2 regions of the Paenibacillus sp. FSL W8-0439 genome follow, and region 1 is predicted to be linked to the other one. Evidence: riboswitches for the same ligand, from Rfam matches in the RefSeq annotation. Region 1 holds a riboswitch; the other holds the start of a gene.
The links. A riboswitch is a leader RNA that binds a small molecule or an ion and turns the genes downstream of it on or off. The one in region 1 is predicted to bind FMN.
Positions count from the first base shown of each region.

Region 1 (9,460 bases):
GGTTGCCGCCACTTCGGGAAGTCCCTCCATGGTGTCAGCCGGTTTTTTGCCTGTCTTGGTAAAGGCTGTTCCAGTCCCAGATACAATTTTATGATCAGAATCAACAATGATGAGTCCTCCGCGTTCGCCTATCTTAACAGACTGCAGACTGTCCCCCATCTTGTCCAGATTCAAAGCCAATGCAACAGCCCCTTCACCGTTCTTCAGCGTTGCCGATACATTAACTACTAGGTTCCCTGTCGTAACGCTGGCAACTGGAACACCGACAAATATGTTGCCCTTATGTAGCATCGCGTTTTTGTACCATTTTCTCTCCCTAGGATCATAATCAGCCTCCTTTTTTATCGGAGAACGGATATATTCTCCTTTCGCATTGCCGAGGAGCGCGGCATCTAACTCAGGATGAGCTTTGACGATGTCATCCAACTTTTTCTGAAGGGCTTCTTGGTTGGAACCAATGGAATCAGATTCGATTTCACTGGTAAGCACGTCTACGTCTTTTATAATCGGTGCCACATACTGATTAACATTGCTTCGGATCAGATACAGATTCGTGTTTACGGAAGCAGCCATCTGCTGACTGAGCTGTGTCGTGGCCCCCTGGTAAGAAAAGTATCCAATAAGTACGCTTGGAATCAATAACACAGCCAAAAAAGATATTATTAATTTTGTCCTCATTAAATAAAACTGCCTGAGAAACCTGTTCCACCACGGAACTGTTTGTTTTGCTTTAGTCATCGTTTTTTCTCCTCTGTGTCAGATGATCACTACATAGTTTTATTCGACATAAATCGACTAATTTTATAGATGTAATCTTTAAAAACGAGGAATAGTACACTTTTTTTGAGAAAATAGGTCTTAGGAACTGATGTTAATATGAATATGAATACATAAAAAGCCAAATCAGAGATGCAAAAGCATCTTCACGATTTGGCTTGGATGAGCATGAAAGAAGATTAAGCTATTAATTTTTCTGCTGACGAGAAATCATAAAGAGTGTAATCCAGATCAGCATAAAACCAGTCAATTGCGCTACGGTAACGATTTGCTGGAAAGCGATCCAGTTAATTACGACACCAACCATGGGGAAGCTCAATTCTGCCATCGTAGCATAAGAAGCTTTGGTTGTACTTAAGCCTTTGTAATACAGTAATAAACTCAGAAGACCCGGAAGCAATGCTTGCAGCAGCAAGTTGATCATTACAGCTGCGGCCGCCCATGTACCTGTAGGCATATTCCACGGAGCATGCTCCACCGAGGTGAGAACAATGAGCAGAGGGAGCGCCACCATGAAGCGGAGGGAGGTTACCGTCTCATATTTCATCGAACGAAGCAAGTAGCTACCCATAACGGTCGAACCGCCCCACAGAACCGCTGCACCTAGTGCGAGCAGACTACCAACGTGAACAAAATCATGAACATGCCCAAAGGGAAGCGACCAACCGAAGGTCAAAAGATACGTTCCGAACAGAGCGATGACAATTAATATTCCAAAATGACGCGGTAGCATTTCCTTCAATATAACGCGGGCCAGAATAATAGCAACCAAAGGCTGAAGCTTCTGGAGCAAAAGAACTGCATTCAGATCACCGTTGCTGAGTGCCATGGTGAAAATCACACTGGCCAGTGCCGAGCCGCCCCACGAGACGAACAAAATAGCGAAAACCTGACGAAATCGTATCGTTTTGAGCTCCTCACGATGCTTCCACAGCATCGGCGTCAGAGCGATAAAGAGCAGCACATGCTCCATCAGTACGATTTGTGCTGAGGTGAATGACTTTAACAAAATAATACGAAACAACGGGTCTGCACCCCACAAGGCTGCTCCGATCGCGACTAGCCAAAAACCGCTTTTCATGTGGGAGCTACGATCAAAACCTTTGGATGATAGTACAGTTGATGATTGACTCATACTTATTTAGCTCCTTGCGAATACAGGACCGGTGGCACAAAAACCCCCGTCCATGGCGAAAGCCATGCAAGACGGGGGTTGATCAAATAAACTTGCCGTTTGATACAAGTTAAATGAAGTTACTGCAAAACTATAGCGCAGCATTCATTCACTTTGCGGCATGTTCATACTTCGATCTTCTTCCATCCGGACTTTACCGTCGGCTTTGGCATCTCACCAAATCAGTCCGTATCCTGTTGCCAGATACAGAGTCGCGGGCTTAGCTCCATGAGCCATACCGCCGGTTGGGAATCTCACCCTACCCCGAAGATCCTTATTCCGTTTTTTAATTTCTCCTATAGGATATACCTGTTTTAGAATGAAGTCCAGTGAAAAATGTGTGTATATCTAACAAGGATTTTCATCTTTTTTTGAAAGCGTTCCACTAAAATCTATATTACTAAGCAATATCCTTATACTCAATGCGCCGAATTGCCGCATAAGCCACAATCATTCCCAGCACAGAGAAGCTGATTTGCACGGGGGCAATGGAGCTAAGTGTAGCGCCGTTATTATTGGAGAAAAGCAAGGCTACAACCAGAATTGAGGTCACAATAGTCGTGGGTACTGAGTATCTTCGCATTCCCATATACAGCGGAACCAATCCCATAAAGCTGGCGGCCACGGCATTGATTAGCGTCCGCGCGGATTGTTCGGCCAGTATGGAAAGAGTAAGCTTATCCGGTACAATCATGATAAACTGGTTGAGCAAATGAATCGCAGCCGTAATGATGATTTCCGATATAACAACAGACAAGAACGTAAACAGCAGCACAATCAAGAGTTTGGCGATCATCAGCTTTTGACGATGAATCGGATACATGAACAAGATTGTAATCGATTTGGACTTAAATTCTCCTACAATAAAACGGCATAGCAGAACGGAGGCAAATACAATAAATGTGGCTCTCACCATATTGTCCATGAGATCAAGAAGCTGAGCGTACTGTGTAAATTCGGGTACTCCTTCATTTTGGCTATCCAGCGCAATAATACAGAGCAACCCCAAAATACAGGCGTTGGCGATCAGTGCTGAACGGATATAACCCGCCAGATGAAGCTTTTTCATCTCCAACTGTATTAATCTAAGCATGGGGCTCACCTCCATGTAACAGACGTAAAAAGTAGTCTTCCAGCGTACTGCTTTTCTGATGAATGGAATCGACTTCTACATCATTTAAAATGAGCGTTTTCGTAATTTGCTTCTGCGGTACACTCATATCGTAAATACGTATACTCTGTTCATTGAGTACCTTTATATTATTCAGACTCAGATGATGGGAGAGGACGTAGGCCGCTTTTTTACAATCGTTGGTCGTAAATTCGATGTATTCTGTATTGGTATCCCGTACCTGTTCCATCGAAACTTCCTCAATCAGCCGTCCGTGATTAATCACGCCTATTGTATCCGCAATCTGCTCTATTTCCGCTAAAATATGACTGGATACGAGCAGCGTCATCCCATATTCCTTGCATAACATGTGGAATAACTGCCGAATTTCCTTAATTCCCACTGGGTCCAGACCATTAATTGGTTCATCCAAAATGAGTAGCTCTGGCTTGGTCGCAATGGCTCGGGCAATCCCGAGACGCTGCTTCATTCCTAGTGAAAAGTCTTTTACTGGCTTGTCACCCGCATTCCGCAAGTTCACTAATTCTAGCGCATCCCGGACAGCCTGTTTATTATAATAGCCCATGTATTCACAATGAAGTTCGAGATTTTGCTGAGCCGTCAGTCTATCATAAAAAATCGGGTATTCAATAATCGAACCTATCCGTCCGAGCAGATGATAAGACTGTGGCGTTAGCTTTTCACCGAACAGTTCAATCTCACCCGATGTCGGCTTGAGCAGGTTGGTAATCATTTTCATGATCGTTGTCTTGCCTGCCCCATTGGGACCGAGAAAGCCATAGGTTTCCCCCTTGCGCACATTCATACTGACCCCTGCTATAATTTCATTGCCCTTCATGGCTTTGGTCAGATGATGTGTACGTATTATGTAAGTCATGGGTGTTCTCCCTTCGTATACTGTTGATAATTCAAGAATACAGGGCGAAATGTTCATTTTTCTTTCGTAATCCTTACAAATTTATTAAGTTGAGCAGCTCGCTTAATAGTTGATCTTCTTCAAGGTAAAAGAGAAGACGGTCTGCTCATAAGGTTTGCTGGTCAATTGCATCTCTCCATTCATGCATTCAACCAGGCGCTTGGCAATCGTAAGACCCAGTCCACTGCCCTGTACCGCCTTATTACGGGAATCCTCAAGTGTGTACATGCGTTCAAAAACCTTATCCTGCTCCGGCTCCTGTATGCCTTTTCCACGATCCCACACTTCTATACGCACTGTATCCTGCTGTTCTGACAGCGTCAGGCCTAGCGTTCGACCCTCTGCCCCGTAGCGAATGGCATTTGAAATCAGATTGCTCAGCACCCGCCCAATGGCTCCTTCGTTCCCCAAGGCATAAATGGGATGCTCCGGAATGTCAATATGTACCGTAAAACCCTGAGCCGTCAGCAGATCATAAAACTCCAAAATGCTGCGTCTGCACAGTTCTCCTATCTCCAGTCGGGTCAGTGGAATATCCGTATCGTTGGCTTCCAGCTTCGCCAAACTAAAAAAACTTCCGATCAGCTCAATCGCTTCGCTTGTCTTTTGATGAATTCTGGATAGCAGCTTTATACGTTCTTCTGACGAAATATCTGGATCGCCATCCAGCATTTCGGCATATCCAAGCACAACGGTAAGCGGGGTCTTGAGGTCGTGGGAAATATTCGAAATCATTTTACGCATAGCGATTTGGCCTCGGTTGTAATCGGCTGATACTCTCAGATTTAAGTCTAGTAGTCGGTTAATTTCCGTCATGAGTCGTTGCAGTTCAACATCACCTGTGACATATAGCAGCTTTTCGGCATGATTCACGGTCACGATCCGCTCTAGGGCGGTTCGGATATCCTTTATTTTGCGCTTATGGGATACACGTTCCTGCCAAAGCCATATAATAACGACGGACATCATGAGGACGACAATCCATTCGAAAATGATTTCGATGCTCATATCAACCATTCTCCCATTTGTAGCCGATGCCCCACAGCGTCTTAATGTGGACAGGGTGGGAGGGATCTTCTTCAATTTTCTCACGCAGGCGACGAATATGGACATTAATCACATTCTCATCACCCATATAATCGTCTTTCCAAATAAATCCGTATAGTTGAGCTTTCGTAAATACCCGATTCGGGTTGGATGCAAACAGCTTCAGAATATCGGATTCTTTGGCTGTTAGCTGAATTTCATTTCCATCGCGTATGACTGTAAAATGATCAAAATCAATGCGCAAATTTCCATAGGTCAACACTTGTGCTTGCGGCTGTTCCTCCTGCTGTTGCAGACGGGCATAGGTAGTCGATCGGCGGATCGCGGACTGAATACGAGCTGTCATTTCGAGCATTGAGAAAGGTTTGGCAACATAATCGTCTGCCCCGAAGCCCAGTCCAAGCGCTTTATCCACATCGCTGTCCTTAGCCGACATAATCAGAATTGGCACGGCGCTGCGGGTACGAATTTGCCGGATTACCTCCATACCATCGACCTTCGGCATCATCAGATCCACGAGTACCAGGTCGTAAGTGTGACGTTCAAAGGCAATAAGTCCTTCTTCTCCGTCATAGGCGGTGGTTAAATTGTAGCCCTCCTTGGTGAGTGCTTTGAGCAGCATTTCAGCAATGGATAGATCGTCTTCAATAAGTAAAATATGCTGTGACATAGGTGTGGAACACCCCTAATTTTTAGATTAAGCTCGTGTGACGAACTGTACCTGAATTATATAGAGCGGTGAAGGGGATTTCCATAAAAAATATCCACTAAGAAAACGAAAATGCCCTGGATTGTCCCGAAGGAGCTACGTTCAGCAGTGTCAGGTAATTAATAATTCCCCTATCCTATACTGAAATAGTCTATAATCCGATGTTTGGAATACGGTGTTATAATTTCCGGGGCAAGCCTAATGTGAGAGATTAGGGATGTCAGATCACGAGCTACGGTACAGAACCGTCAATAAAGGAGAGCAATGATGTTTGTTATACGGGGAACACAAAAACTGCTGAAGGAATGGGAGACTGAACCACTTCAAGTTGATATTTATCCGCCTTTGAATAGTTGGCATGCCAGCTTGTTTTTACTGAACCGGAGAAAAAATATTGTGTTTATGCATGATATTTCCCGCTTAAGCGTCACGCTGTTTGGGATTAAAAAATCGCAGTACAAAAACCTGCCGTCTCTTTTTGTACAAACCTTGAAGGAATTAATGATCAGCGAAGGGTTTGATGAACAGATCGTTAAGGCATACATACAGGAAGGCGAGCAGATGCTGGCGACTACGACGAATAGACATAGTGTGATGGTAACCTTAGATGAGATTATATTTATTATGAAGGAACTGGACATGGAGCATGGGTGCGAGCTGGAAAAGAACCAGTGGAATAACCGGATTGTGTTCAAAACGGATCAATACAAGTACCCGATTGATGTTTTTAAGGAACTGCTAGAAAAGCATTATTAAGTAGAGAGTAGTTGAGAGTTTAATTGCTTACATATGGATGGTTTGTAGTCCCAAGCTGTCCTGATTTCTAAAGGATTTCTGCTGATTAGGACATGCCAAAAGAGTATCCTCAAAGTTCCTGCGAGCAGGGGATGCTTTTTTTATAACTCACAGGATAGTCATGCTTGCGATGAAATGAATCATAGCGCAATAAACCGTACACTTTGGTAGAATAAAATGATAAAGGGTTCGACACCATGGGTCAGACTTATAAAACGGGGGGTACATAACGAAAGATGAAGAGGATTATTGATATAGCCAAAGAAGCAGGAATTGAAGAAGAGCATCTGGAGACGTATGGAAAATATAAAGCGAAGCTGAATCCATCTCTGTGGGAACAGTTAAAGGATCGCCCAAATGGAAAGCTGGTGCTGGTTACAGCGATGAATCCCACTCCGGCTGGAGAAGGAAAAACGCTGACAACCATCGGGCTGTCCCAGGCACTCAACGCGATGGGGCATAAAACCGTAGCTGCGCTGCGTGAGCCGTCTCTTGGACCTTGCTTTGGGATGAAAGGTGGAGCCACCGGGGGAGGACAGGCCCAGATTGTTCCGGCGGAAGACATTAATCTGCATTTTACAGGGGATATACATGCGATTTCGGCAGCACATAATTTGCTGGCAGCGATGATTGATAACCATTTGTTCCATGGAAATGCTTTGCGGCTGAAGCCAGACCGAATCGTGTGGAAACGGGCTGTCGATATGAATGACCGGAGCTTGCGAAGTATTGTGACTGGATTGGGGACGGGGAATGGAGCGGTGAGAGAAAGCGGCTTTCTGATTACCTCGGCCTCGGAAGTCATGGCGGTGCTATGCTTAAGTGAAAATATGAACGATCTTAAAGTACGGTTGGGTCGGATGGTGATTGGATATAACGAATCCGGTGAAGCGGTAACAGCAGAGGATCTGCACGCGGTGGAAGGAATGGCTGTGCTGCTTCGGGAAGCATTAAAGCCTAATCTAGTGCAGACGTTGGAAGGCACTCCGGTTATTGTGCATGGTGGACCTTTTGCTAATATTGCCCATGGATGTAGCAGTCTGATCGGTACAAAGCTGGCGTTGAAGCTGGGAGAGGTCGTCGTCACAGAGGCGGGATTTGGGGCTGAGCTGGGAGCGGAAAAGTTCTTTGACATCAAGTGCCGCCAGTCCGGCTTGCAGCCAGATGCGGCTGTGCTGGTTGTAACCGCCAAAGCGCTGAAATATAACGGCGGTGTAGCTAAACATGAGCTGGATGCGGAAAATTTGGAGCAATTGCAACTCGGATTAGCCAATATGAGCCGACATGTACGGAATTTGCAAAAGTTTGGTGTGCCTGTATTGGTAGCGATTAACCATTTTGTAACAGATAGCGAAGCCGAGTTGGATTTGATTTTCTCAGAATGCCGCAAGCTGGGTGTACCTGCAGAGCTTTCACAAGTATGGGCGCAGGGAAGCCAAGGGGGAGAAAAATTGGCCCAAAGCCTGCTGAACTTACTTCAGAAGGACAAAGCCCATTTTGCGCCGCTATATGATCATACGCTTGATTTACAAGCGAAAATTAGTGTCATTGCCAAGGAGATTTACGGTGCGGCAGAGGTGGCTTACACGCCTGCAGCCAAACGGGCGTTGGCTGGTATGGAGCAGCTTGGTTTTGGACAACTGCCTGTATGTATGGCCAAAACGCCGTATTCTTTCTCAGATCAACCTTCCTTGCTAGGTGCGCCGGAGGGGTTCACCATTCACGTGTCCAGCGTATCATTGTCCGCAGGCGCAGGCTTTGTAGTCGTGGAAACAGGTAATACCATGACGATGCCAGGATTGCCCAAATCTCCAGCAGCTGAGCATATGTCGCTGGAGGCAGATGGGACTATTCAAGGACTCATGTAGCTTTTGAAAAATAGCAGCATTTCAGCATCAATGAACGAGCAGTTTGGGCAGTGCAGTGAGCAGCTTTTGCCGAGTCATGGCATCGCTCCAGTTCCAGCGGTCTGCTTCTACGAAATATACCTGGCCTTGACGCACAGCAGGGAGGCTATGCCAGAGAGGGCTGTTGAGCATGCATTCCAGCGTATGCTTGGAGTCTGGTGCCGTAGGGACGAGCATAAATATGCGATCGCCAGCGTAATCAGGCAATTCGTTTGGATTAATTTCTGCGAAGCCCAGTCCCTCATCAAGCATCTTTTGGATTGGCTCGACAGGCTGGAAGCCGTGCGGGTGGTAGAGGGCCGATGAGAATCCGGACATGCCCATGACAAAGAGCCGATCGCCATGGTCGAAGATAAAAACAGAGGCGGTTTCTCCGGCTGTGATATGCGTGCTGAGCTGCTGCCACATCGCCAGATTACGAGCGGTGAAGGTCGCTAACCAGCGTTCGGCCTCTTGTTCCTTATCGAGCCAGGCGCCAAGTGTACGCAGTCGTTCCTCCAGGGCGGCAAAGGAGTTGAAGGTGAGGGTGGGCGCGATGCTTGCAATACGCTCGTATTCCTGTTCATCCGAGTTGGCGATGATAATCAGATCAGGATCAAGAGCGCTGGTCAAGCGGGTATCCAGCGGAAGTCCCACGTCAGTTACGTTCTCAAGACGATGCTTATAGACGCTGTATTCACTGAGCCGCAGGCTTCCGCCGATGGCTGTGGCTCCTAACGCGAGCAAATCGCCCATCGTTTCTCCGTGATAGATGATGCGGCTCGCTCGACGAGGGATATGAATATGGTGGCCAGTCCAATCCTTAACGCACACAGAACTGGGAGCGGAAAGCGCATATTTACCCGGCGGAACCCCGGTTATTTGCCTAAAACGCCGATTAAAATAATATTCGTCAGAGAAACCCACCTGACGGGCAATTTCACGTAAAGGCCGTTTGCATTCCAGCAGCAGCCGCTTGGCATGGTTCAAGCGCAGCTCAGTGAGGTAATGCAACGGCTTTTTG
Region 1 is NZ_JBBPAK010000001.1:1,464,427-1,473,886, forward strand. Features, by position in the region: gene MKX36_RS06190 (methyl-accepting chemotaxis protein) at 1-738, opposite strand, end outside; gene MKX36_RS06195 (DMT family transporter) at 965-1,912, opposite strand; FMN riboswitch at 2,083-2,227, opposite strand; gene MKX36_RS06200 (ABC transporter permease) at 2,352-3,044, opposite strand; gene MKX36_RS06205 (ABC transporter ATP-binding protein) at 3,037-3,960, opposite strand; gene MKX36_RS06210 (sensor histidine kinase) at 4,063-5,007, opposite strand; gene MKX36_RS06215 (response regulator transcription factor) at 5,009-5,716, opposite strand; gene MKX36_RS06220 (DUF6933 domain-containing protein) at 6,023-6,511, shown strand; gene MKX36_RS06225 (formate--tetrahydrofolate ligase) at 6,787-8,418, shown strand; gene MKX36_RS06230 (ABC transporter substrate-binding protein) at 8,446-9,460, opposite strand, start outside.

Region 2 (9,460 bases), 2.0 Mb from region 1:
ATTAGCAAAATGTGTATGGTTTAGCCCAAGCTGAACCGCCTTGTCATTCATTAAATGGACAAATCCCTCTTCTGTTCCACCCACATGCTCGGCAATGGCAGAAGCTGCATCATTACCAGAACGGAGCATTAAGCCATACAGCATATTTTCCAGCGTCATTTGTTCACCCATCTGCAAAAAAAGCGATGATCCTTCTTTGGCATACGCCGTTGAACTCACCTTTACTCGGTCCTGCAAGCGTCCATGTTCAATGGCTACAATCGCAGTCATAATTTTGGTTAGGCTAGCTATACGGAGCTCCCGGTCACCTTCGGCTGAATATATGATCCGTCCTGAAGTGACATCAATTAAAGAAGCAGCCTGGGCATGAGTTCCTAACGTGGGCGGTGTTGCTTCTGTTCTCATTGCTCCCAGAACAGGCTGTGGACTCAGCAATGTAAGCGGCAATGACAAAATAAGCATAAGCGCTAGCGGCAAAACAAATGCGCGTGCCTTATTCTTATAATGGATGTGGTCCGCATGGATATGTTGTTTTTTTTTAAACATTTGGATTCCTCCGGTTTTGAGCAAGTCTTGTACCATTCTATGTCCAAGCTGTTCAAAGTATGTCCACCTTTATAACAGAAAATTCCTTATACAGGACAGTCATTAGCCGCTCCTGTTTTGCTTTCTTTCTACGTTAATCAAGCAACTTGCAATCCTGAACACATATAATATTAGTTACTAACGTTAAATATGAAATCGAGGGGGGGTTACAACATGCAGCGATTACAGTTTGAAATGATTTTAAGATCGCGGATTGTAGAGTCCGCACAAGCATTACATCAAAGTGGTGTATCCTTTGCCACTTTTGCTACCGCGCGTTGCAACCCGCAATTTTGGGAGTTAACGGAAAAAGGCGGTTTTCGGATCAAAGCAGGTGTTACTCCCGCGCAGGGGATCAGAGATATCTTTATAAATGGTCAACAATACGCTTTTGAATGTGCAACAGCAATGGTTATTGTGTTGTACAAAGGAGTACTGGATTCCATTCTAGAAAGTGAGTTTAATCAGATTTTTGCAGATATGCTGTTGTATGATTGGCACTATGACAGTGATCTCAGGCTTATACAACAGCAAGGCAGCCATAAAGCAGTTCCTGGGGACATCCTGTATTTCAACAATCCAGATGTGTCGTCAGATTCATTGGAATGGAAGGGAGAAAATGTCGTCAAATTGAAGGAAGATTCATTCTATGGACATGGGATTGGCATCTTGCCGGCTCAAGGTATTATTGATTCTCTTAATCGACATCGTCGCCCCGATGCCACGGTATCTGCTTATTTGACAAATGAAGTGATCTACCCTGACTTCGTTTACCTATCACAGTTCGCACCCGAAGAAAACCGAGAAAATGAACTATCAGTGAATACATTTTATTACCAAGAATTCAGTCACTGTATACATGCTATCATTGGCGGAAGGCAGTATATTCAGGAATAGGGTCGAGTGCATACTAAAAAGAAGGTATTCCTAGGCCGCGCTCGGCTTGGGGATACCTTCTTAAGAGAACACTTTTAATTTCAATAACTTTTACAAGTAAGCCGGTCCAGATTGACTTTGATCCGTATTAGCATTTGCAGGTACCTGTGGAGGTGGAGTCTGCATGTTGCTGCCTGAATTCTGGAAAATAGACTGCACCTTATCAATCAGGTATGGTGTGGAGTCGATGATTTTCTCAAACAGATGCGTTTGATTGTCCAACGGAACGATTTGTGCTCCCTGTTTGCCGACAACTAGAAAGGCAATGGGATGAATAGATACACCACCCCCGCTACCGCCACCAAAAGGATGTACTTCCTTCCCACTATGATTACCCGATGAGGAAGTATGAAGCGACTCTTCATCTACGTTAAAATCACTTCCGCCGGCTGCGAAGCCAAATCCTACCTTACTGATTGGCAAAATAACGGAACCATCGGGTGTTTCCACTGCGTCTCCCACAATCGTATTCACGTCCACCATGGCCTTGATGTTCTCCATCGCGGTTTGCATGAGCCCTTGAATCGGATGATCTGACATGTTTTATTCCTCCTCTGCTTATCTCAAGCGTAGACTGCTTTTCTTTCGCTATTGTGCGCAAAGGTTCAGGAAATATGTATGTCAATCCTCTACACTGTTTATTCTTTACTGTTGGCTTGATGATTCTCAGGAGCTTTGGAAATAACCCGCTTCCATGCCTCTATGCCTCCCGGAACGCGCCATATGCGGAAAGATAATCTGAGCATGGAAAAGATTAAATAACCGAACGATATTTTTGCTTCACAATTCAAGATGGTAGTAAAACGTAGCCGGTCCACCCAATAAGGCACCACAAACACCTTTGGGGTACATTCCATGCGCACAATGCTGGAGGCAAAACCGATCAAGGTCGTTTTTAATCCCCACAACATACCAGTTGAGGTCGCTGTATAAGCTGCGTCAGCCAGACTAATATTGGTAGACCACTCCATTTTCGACACTGTTACATGGGCCAATGTATGTCTCAGCCATCGCTGTAAGGATTGTGTACCCTTGAGCAAAACCCGTATATCATGTATAAATTGCTTGATTTTTTCGGTATCAATATTTCCGCTATCCACAGAAGCATCCGTTTTATGTATATTTTTATTGCGGTCAAGCCGATAGAGAAGCCCTTTTTTCAAACCTGTGATGAGAATGGCTGGAATATCGTAATCCATTTTGATCAACCCGTATAGAAATCTGATCTCTAGATGCGCCCGATCATCATTGTCATGCTTGGCAATTTCCAGCTTCAATCGAATACGAGAGAGCAGAATAGCCAGTACAATGAATATAACGATGATGATGGCGATACTGATCCATTTCCACACTGGCGAGTCCTCCCTACCCTTTTGCTATAGAATATCATGGCAAAAATAGTATGACCTTTCAGCGGAAAATCATGCATCTTAAAATGCTAAACAGCCAGCCCTCAATGACGTAAGGACTGGCTGGCTTTTGAATTTTTTTGTTTTTTTTGAATTTAAGATTCCGGATCCGAATCGTTCTCCGCAGGCTGGCTACTCTCCAGACGCTCGAACAATAGCTGTGTCTCTTCTTCTAAATTGTCTGAATCCTCGAACTGCTCCGGTTGCGGTAGATCTTCAAGAGATCCTAGACCGAAATAATCCAAAAATGATTTCGTTGTTCCGTACAATATTGGTCGTCCGATGGCCTCAGCTCGACCTTTCTCTTCAATGAGCTCCTTGTTGACCAGTGTATGTATGGCCCGCTCGGATTTGACACCTCGAATCTCTTCGATTTCAACTCTTGTAATGGGCTGGCGGTAGGCCACAATGGCCAGTGTCTCCAAAGCAGCTTGAGACAATGAGGCACGTGCCGGAGAGTAGGCGAGCTTTTCAAAATAAGGTGCATGTTCGGATAAAGTTGCAAGCTGATAATGACCAGCAATACGGACAAGCTGCAGGCCTCTTCCTCCTTGCTCCATATCCTGTTTCATATCCTCCAGACACTTTTCAACCAGCTCTTGCTGCTGTTCTACAATGTCGGCGATCTGCTTGGTGGACAACCCTTCCTCTCCCGCGAGAAACAGCAGCCCCTCAATAATTGATTTCAGCTTCAGATAATCCATTAACCCGTAAATCCCCTCTCCACTCCATTACAATATCATCGAAAAGCTTCTCCTGATAACAGAAGATTTGCTTCATTTTCATCAATTCAAGTATAGCCAAAAAGGTTACAACCACCTCATGCCGATACATATCCTCATGCATCAGCTTGGAGAACAGCAGCCGTCCTCCATTCCCCACCTTCTCTAACGCCCCGATAACTTGCCGGATACGGTCCTTGACTGAAATTTCGTCCCGATGAACACGGGTTACCGTCGTACGTCGTTCAGCTTTGCGCAATGCACGCTGAAAGGCCGCGACCAAATCGCTCGCATGCAGCCCATGCACCGGATTTGCGGGTTCGGTTGGCAGGAATGCGCTCAAATCTTCCGGCTCCTTGCCATAAATCAGACTACGTTCCCACTCCCGTTCGCTCAGATGGCGAGCAATCCCTTTGTATTTACGATACTCCACCAGCTTGCGAACCAGTTCCTCGCGTGGATCATAGTCTTCTTCTTCATAAAAATCCAAATCGTCATATTCCATCACAGGTGGCTTGGGAAGCAACAATTTACTCTTAATGGACAAGAGCGTCGCCGCCATCACTAGAAACTCGCTTGTAATGTCCAGCTCCAGCTCCTGCATACTGTGCAAAAAAGCCATGTACTGATCAGTAATATCGCTAATCGGGATATCCTGAATGTCGATCTCGGCTTTATCAATCAGATGCAACAGTAGATCCAGTGGACCCTCGAATGTTTCCAGCTTGTAATTTACGACTGTCAATGTGCTTCCCCCTGCCTTACTCCAATCATCATTCAACAATACCTTTCCCCATTAGCACTTATGCTCTACGTTATCAATCCCTCTTTCTGTAGTATATACGTCATCGCCTTGCTTAACAATCTAATCCCTTTTCCACTTTGCAGTTTATGCCGTTCTTTCAGCCATTTATATCATTAGAACTGCTTACCGAGATTGGCCATTTCAATCGCAGCCAGCGCAGAATCCCAACCTTTATTACCAGCCTTTGTACCTGCCCGTTCTATGGCCTGCTCAATATTTTCCGTAGTCACTACACCAAAAATAATAGGGATACCCGTTTTCAGACTGCTTGCCGCCACACCCTTGGCAACTTCATTGCAGACGATATCATAGTGTGAAGTAGAACCACGGATAACCGTGCCAAGCGTAATGACAGCATCATACTTTCCACTTGCGGCCATTTTTTGTGCAATAAGCGAAATTTCAAATGCACCCGGCACCCACGCTACATCAATTTCATCTTCCTGTGCACCATGTCGTTGAAGTGCATCAAGTGCACCGCTCAACAATTTGCTTGTAATAAATTCATTAAATCTGCCCACCACAATACCATACTTCAAACCATTCGATACGAGATTACCTTCCAGAAAACGTGCCATGCTTATCAACCTCTCTTTTTTAAAATTATTTACAATGACAAACGACGACGGTAGTCGATTAAATGCTGAATGCTAATCAGCTTCAATTGATGTCGCTTGGCGATCACGACCAAATCAGGTAAGCGGGCCATCGAACCATCTTCCTTTATAATTTCGCAAATGACCCCGGCAGGCTTAAAGCCGCTGAGTCGGGCCAGATCGACAGCCGCTTCAGTATGACCGGCACGCTGCAAGACCCCACCATCGCGAGCAATTAGCGGGAACATGTGACCAGGTTTGCGAAAATCGCTTCCCATGATTGCTTCGTCGGCTAAGGCACGAACAGTCAAAGAGCGCTCGGCCGCTGAAATCCCCGTTGTTGTCTTCATATGATCTACCGATACCGTAAAGGCGGTACCGTGAAAATCTGTGTTTTGCTCTACCATAGGATGCAATTCCAATGCCTTGGCTCGGTGCTGTGTGATCGGCACACAGACCAATCCGCGACCTTCTGTAATCATGAAATTGATCACCTCGGGCGATGCTTTTTCAGCCAAAGCGATAAAGTCGCCTTCATTTTCCCGCTGTTCATCATCCACTACAATAACGACTTTGCCGTTCTTTAAATCCTCCAATGCTTCTTCGATGGAATCCAATCGAATCTCTTCGTCGTGGTGCAACTCATCCTGCTCCATGATGTTTGTCGTTGCACTTGTTTGGATGCCTCTATCCATAACCCTCTCCTCCTTATGTCTTGTGTCACGAATGCTCCTGAACCAATTTTTCTATTATTCTGTAACAGGCTGTATCAGGCAAAGCCGTGTTTCGCCAAATAGTCCAAACTAAGTGGGGCTTGATCGGCTCTCTCCATCGACGCTGAACCTCTGTAATGTAAAAGTTGCTCCACATATTTGCCCAATATATCGCATTCAATATTCACGGTATCTCCCTCACGTTTGGCTTTTAAGGCCGTTTCGGCTAAGGTGTGGGGTATAATAGATACAGCAAAGCTATTTCTCGTCCGCTGCGCGACTGTGAGGCTGATACCATCAATTGTAATTGACCCTTTGAGAAGAACATATTTAAATAATGCTTGATCAGAAGGCTCAACTTCGAACACTACCGCATTCTGCTCTGATGTCACTCCGCGAATCGTACCCGTCCCGTCCACATGTCCCTGTACGATATGTCCTCCGAATCTTCCACTCGCCGCCATCGCCCGCTCCAAATTGACTCGACTGCCGGATCTGAGTTCCCTTAGATTACTGCTGCGAAAAGTCTCAGGCATCACATCAACCTTAAAATCTTTAGTACCAATCTGTATTGCCGTCAGGCAAACACCATTCACCGAGACACTGTCGCCTATTTTCAAATCGTCCAATACCACAGAACCCGAAATACCCAGCACCATCGCTTCACCACTTTTGGATATACTTTGAATGCGACCCACTTCCTCGACCAATCCGGTAAACATACTTTCACTCCTTTCCACTACATTTCAGTTTATCCCTAATTCATCAGCTGTAAGCGCAAATAACCCCCAGTCAGGATTCAATCCGTCATGGGGGTGATGAGAGTCACATATGTAGTATACAAGCGCAGTTCATACATGTATTAAAATGACATGAAATCATAGGTCTGCCAAAAGAAAGCATGATGACAATACAGCCAATTACGCTCAGAACACTATCGAAAAGAAAGCTTAATAAAAGCTGTCGTCCGATGCTGTCCTACAACGAAATAAGCCGTACTTACTTTTACGTATGCTAAAAATTGGCACATGTCACGTCATGCACATGCGCTTCGTATCCTTCTCCCATCCAGACTATACTGTCGGTCCCGGAATTGCACCAGGTCCACCTTCTGCTGATTGTTCAGCATCCGGGTCACGGACTAAGCCATGCTGTGTTCTCAGAAGCGATTCACAAACATGTCATCACCGCCGGTGGGGAATTTCGCCCCGCCCCGAAGGATCTTGCTCTTATTTAATTGAATTAACATTAAACTTGTTACGTATATTAGCACCGACTTCTAAAAAAAGCAAATTATCTAATCGAAGCTCCTGCTTTGCTTTTGACATATTGAGTGGAGAGTTCCTCAAACCAGGTTTTATCATTCATATGAAGCGCCAGGTCAATCAGATCGGCCAGTTCGTCGACTCCAAGCTGCGTATCATGATCAAAGGTAATGACAGCTGAAGCAACAGGTCCTCGCTCTCCCTCAGAACATGCTTCATAATCCAGTCTTACATCCACATGCCCATCAATAAACTCGCATTTTAGAAAATAAATAATTTCACACATTAAAATAGGGCGCACTTGTGTTTCTAACACGCAATCCATCACCTTGGCAGAATAATGCTGGTTCGTCAGCGTGAATTTGTGTTCTGTTGCCGCCAGCGATGCCCGTCCAAAATCATCCGTAAACTTGAGTTCCACTGGCGTGATGTTCATAACCTTGGGGATTTGCTTCTTTATAATTTCAATTATTTCAACTGTGTTCAGCTTAATCATTACCTGCACCTCATTGCATCTTAAAATTCAGAAGAAGACTTTATAACATACCTTCTATAGGCCTCCACTCCTATATCGGAAATCATTACCTGTTTTTTTATGCTTCAACCCATAAACGCAAAAAAAGATTCCTGGCGCAGCAAGCGCTAGGAATCTCAATCGAACCGGTGCCGAAACAGCGGCTAACAATGTTACACGATTATTATGCAAAAAACAGAATTATAACTCCGAAATTTCATGTTTCTTTTTCAGGATAGTCCAGCGACGCTCAATCTCCTGCTCAAAGGTAGCCAGCGTTGCTTCCTCTTTGAGAAGATGCTTCGTTTTACCCATTAATTTTAGCCATTCTGCGGCTGGAACCCGTTTTCCCTTGTCTTCCGGATTGTACGTAATCGTCGTGCTCCCTTGCTCGATTTCGTACAAAGGAAAGAAGCAAGACTCGACTGCGGCGCCCACGATGCTAGTACCCAATCTGTCTTCGGATTTCCAGTTGAGTGGGCAGGCGCACAGAATTTTACCATATGCCGTACCCACGTTGTTGGCGTACCATTGAGCCTTGGCGGCTTTGCGCAGCATATCCTGCGGATGACTTTCGGCTGCTGTAAAGGCATACGGGATGTTACAGGCGGCCATAATTTGCACAGTATCCTTATGATGCCCTTGTTTCCCTTTTTGCATTTTCCCTACACCCGACGTACTCGTCATATGCCCCATTGGAGTGGAGTACGATTGCTGAGAGCCTGTATTCATGTATCCCTCGTTATCATATTCCAGCATGATCAGTTTATGGTTACGCAGAGCCGCACCAATCGCAGAACCCATACCAATATCCATCCCGCCGTCACCACTGATCATGATAAAGGTCGGATCATCCGACATCTCAATTTCATTACGTCGCTTCATCTCCATGTAAGCTTCCAGCGCTCCTGAAAGGGTAGCGGCCCCGTTTTGAAAAAGATTATGGATCATCGGTTGCTTGTGTGATGTGTATGGGTACCCTGTCGTCACCACATATACGCAGCCAGTCTGGAACAGTACAACAATGTCGCCTTCAATCCCTTTAAAAAACAGTTCTAGTGCAGACAAGGCTCCACAACCAGGACAAGCCCCATGACCCGGAGTAAGACGGCGTGGTTTGGTTGTTAACGAACGCAGAGGTGGTACCTTGACTTTGAGCTTCCCGGTTGCCTCGTCCGGCGTAACCTGAATCAGACCCGTACGGTATGCATTGCCACGTGGTGGCTGCATGACTTGCGGCATCACCTTGTCCGCTGAACCCGGATTAATCCCGTAATAATCAAAGGGCTTCTCCGCTCGTCCAGCCTCTGCCGCCTCAATCGCAAGCTGGAAGAACGCCTCTGCATCTTCCGCATAAAAATCCTTTCCTCCCAAGCCAAAGATACGGCTCAATACGAGGGTTTGATTCAGTGGGTCCTCCTGCAACGCCGCCTTAATTTCGTGCGTCAAATTACCGCCATCTGATCCGTACGAATCTGCACGTTCACCCACCAACAACGCCTTGACATGGCGCAACGCCTCCCGCAGTTGTGCGGCTGGAAACGGCCGGATAATATTCGGACGAATCACACCAGCTTTAATGCCACGCGCACGGAGTTGATCCGCCACATCCTTGGCCGATTCAGCCGCCGAATTCAGCAGAAATACCGCAACCTCAGCATCCTCCATATGATACAGGTCCAAAATCGGATATTCCCGACCGGATAAAGCAGCATATTCTGCTGCTACCTGCTCATATACTCCTTCTGAAAGCCTCAACGCTTCGGACAGTTGAACGTGATTATTCGTCAGGTCATCACCGTTCATATGCGCACCCACAGTGACAGGATGATCAAAATCCGTAATATTCGGATAATTCAGGTTCGGATTGGGGCCTACAAAATCGCGCACGGTCTCTGCATCGGCAAAATATTGC
Region 2 is NZ_JBBPAK010000001.1:3,427,606-3,437,065, forward strand. Features, by position in the region: gene MKX36_RS14720 (D-alanyl-D-alanine carboxypeptidase family protein) at 1-546, opposite strand, end outside; gene MKX36_RS14725 (protein-glutamine gamma-glutamyltransferase) at 760-1,482, shown strand; gene ytfJ (GerW family sporulation protein) at 1,573-2,061, opposite strand; gene MKX36_RS14735 (DUF2953 domain-containing protein) at 2,160-2,873, opposite strand; gene scpB (SMC-Scp complex subunit ScpB) at 3,026-3,634, opposite strand; gene MKX36_RS14745 (segregation and condensation protein A) at 3,603-4,397, opposite strand; gene ribH (6,7-dimethyl-8-ribityllumazine synthase) at 4,571-5,035, opposite strand; gene ribB (3,4-dihydroxy-2-butanone-4-phosphate synthase) at 5,065-5,748, opposite strand; gene ribE (riboflavin synthase) at 5,823-6,488, opposite strand; FMN riboswitch at 6,819-6,991, opposite strand; gene MKX36_RS14765 (IDEAL domain-containing protein) at 7,060-7,527, opposite strand; gene MKX36_RS14770 (thiamine pyrophosphate-dependent enzyme) at 7,747-9,460, opposite strand, start outside.
Region 2: it holds a riboswitch for FMN, as region 1 does, so the genes downstream of both, ribE (riboflavin synthase) here and MKX36_RS06195 (DMT family transporter) in region 1, are expected to answer to the same signal.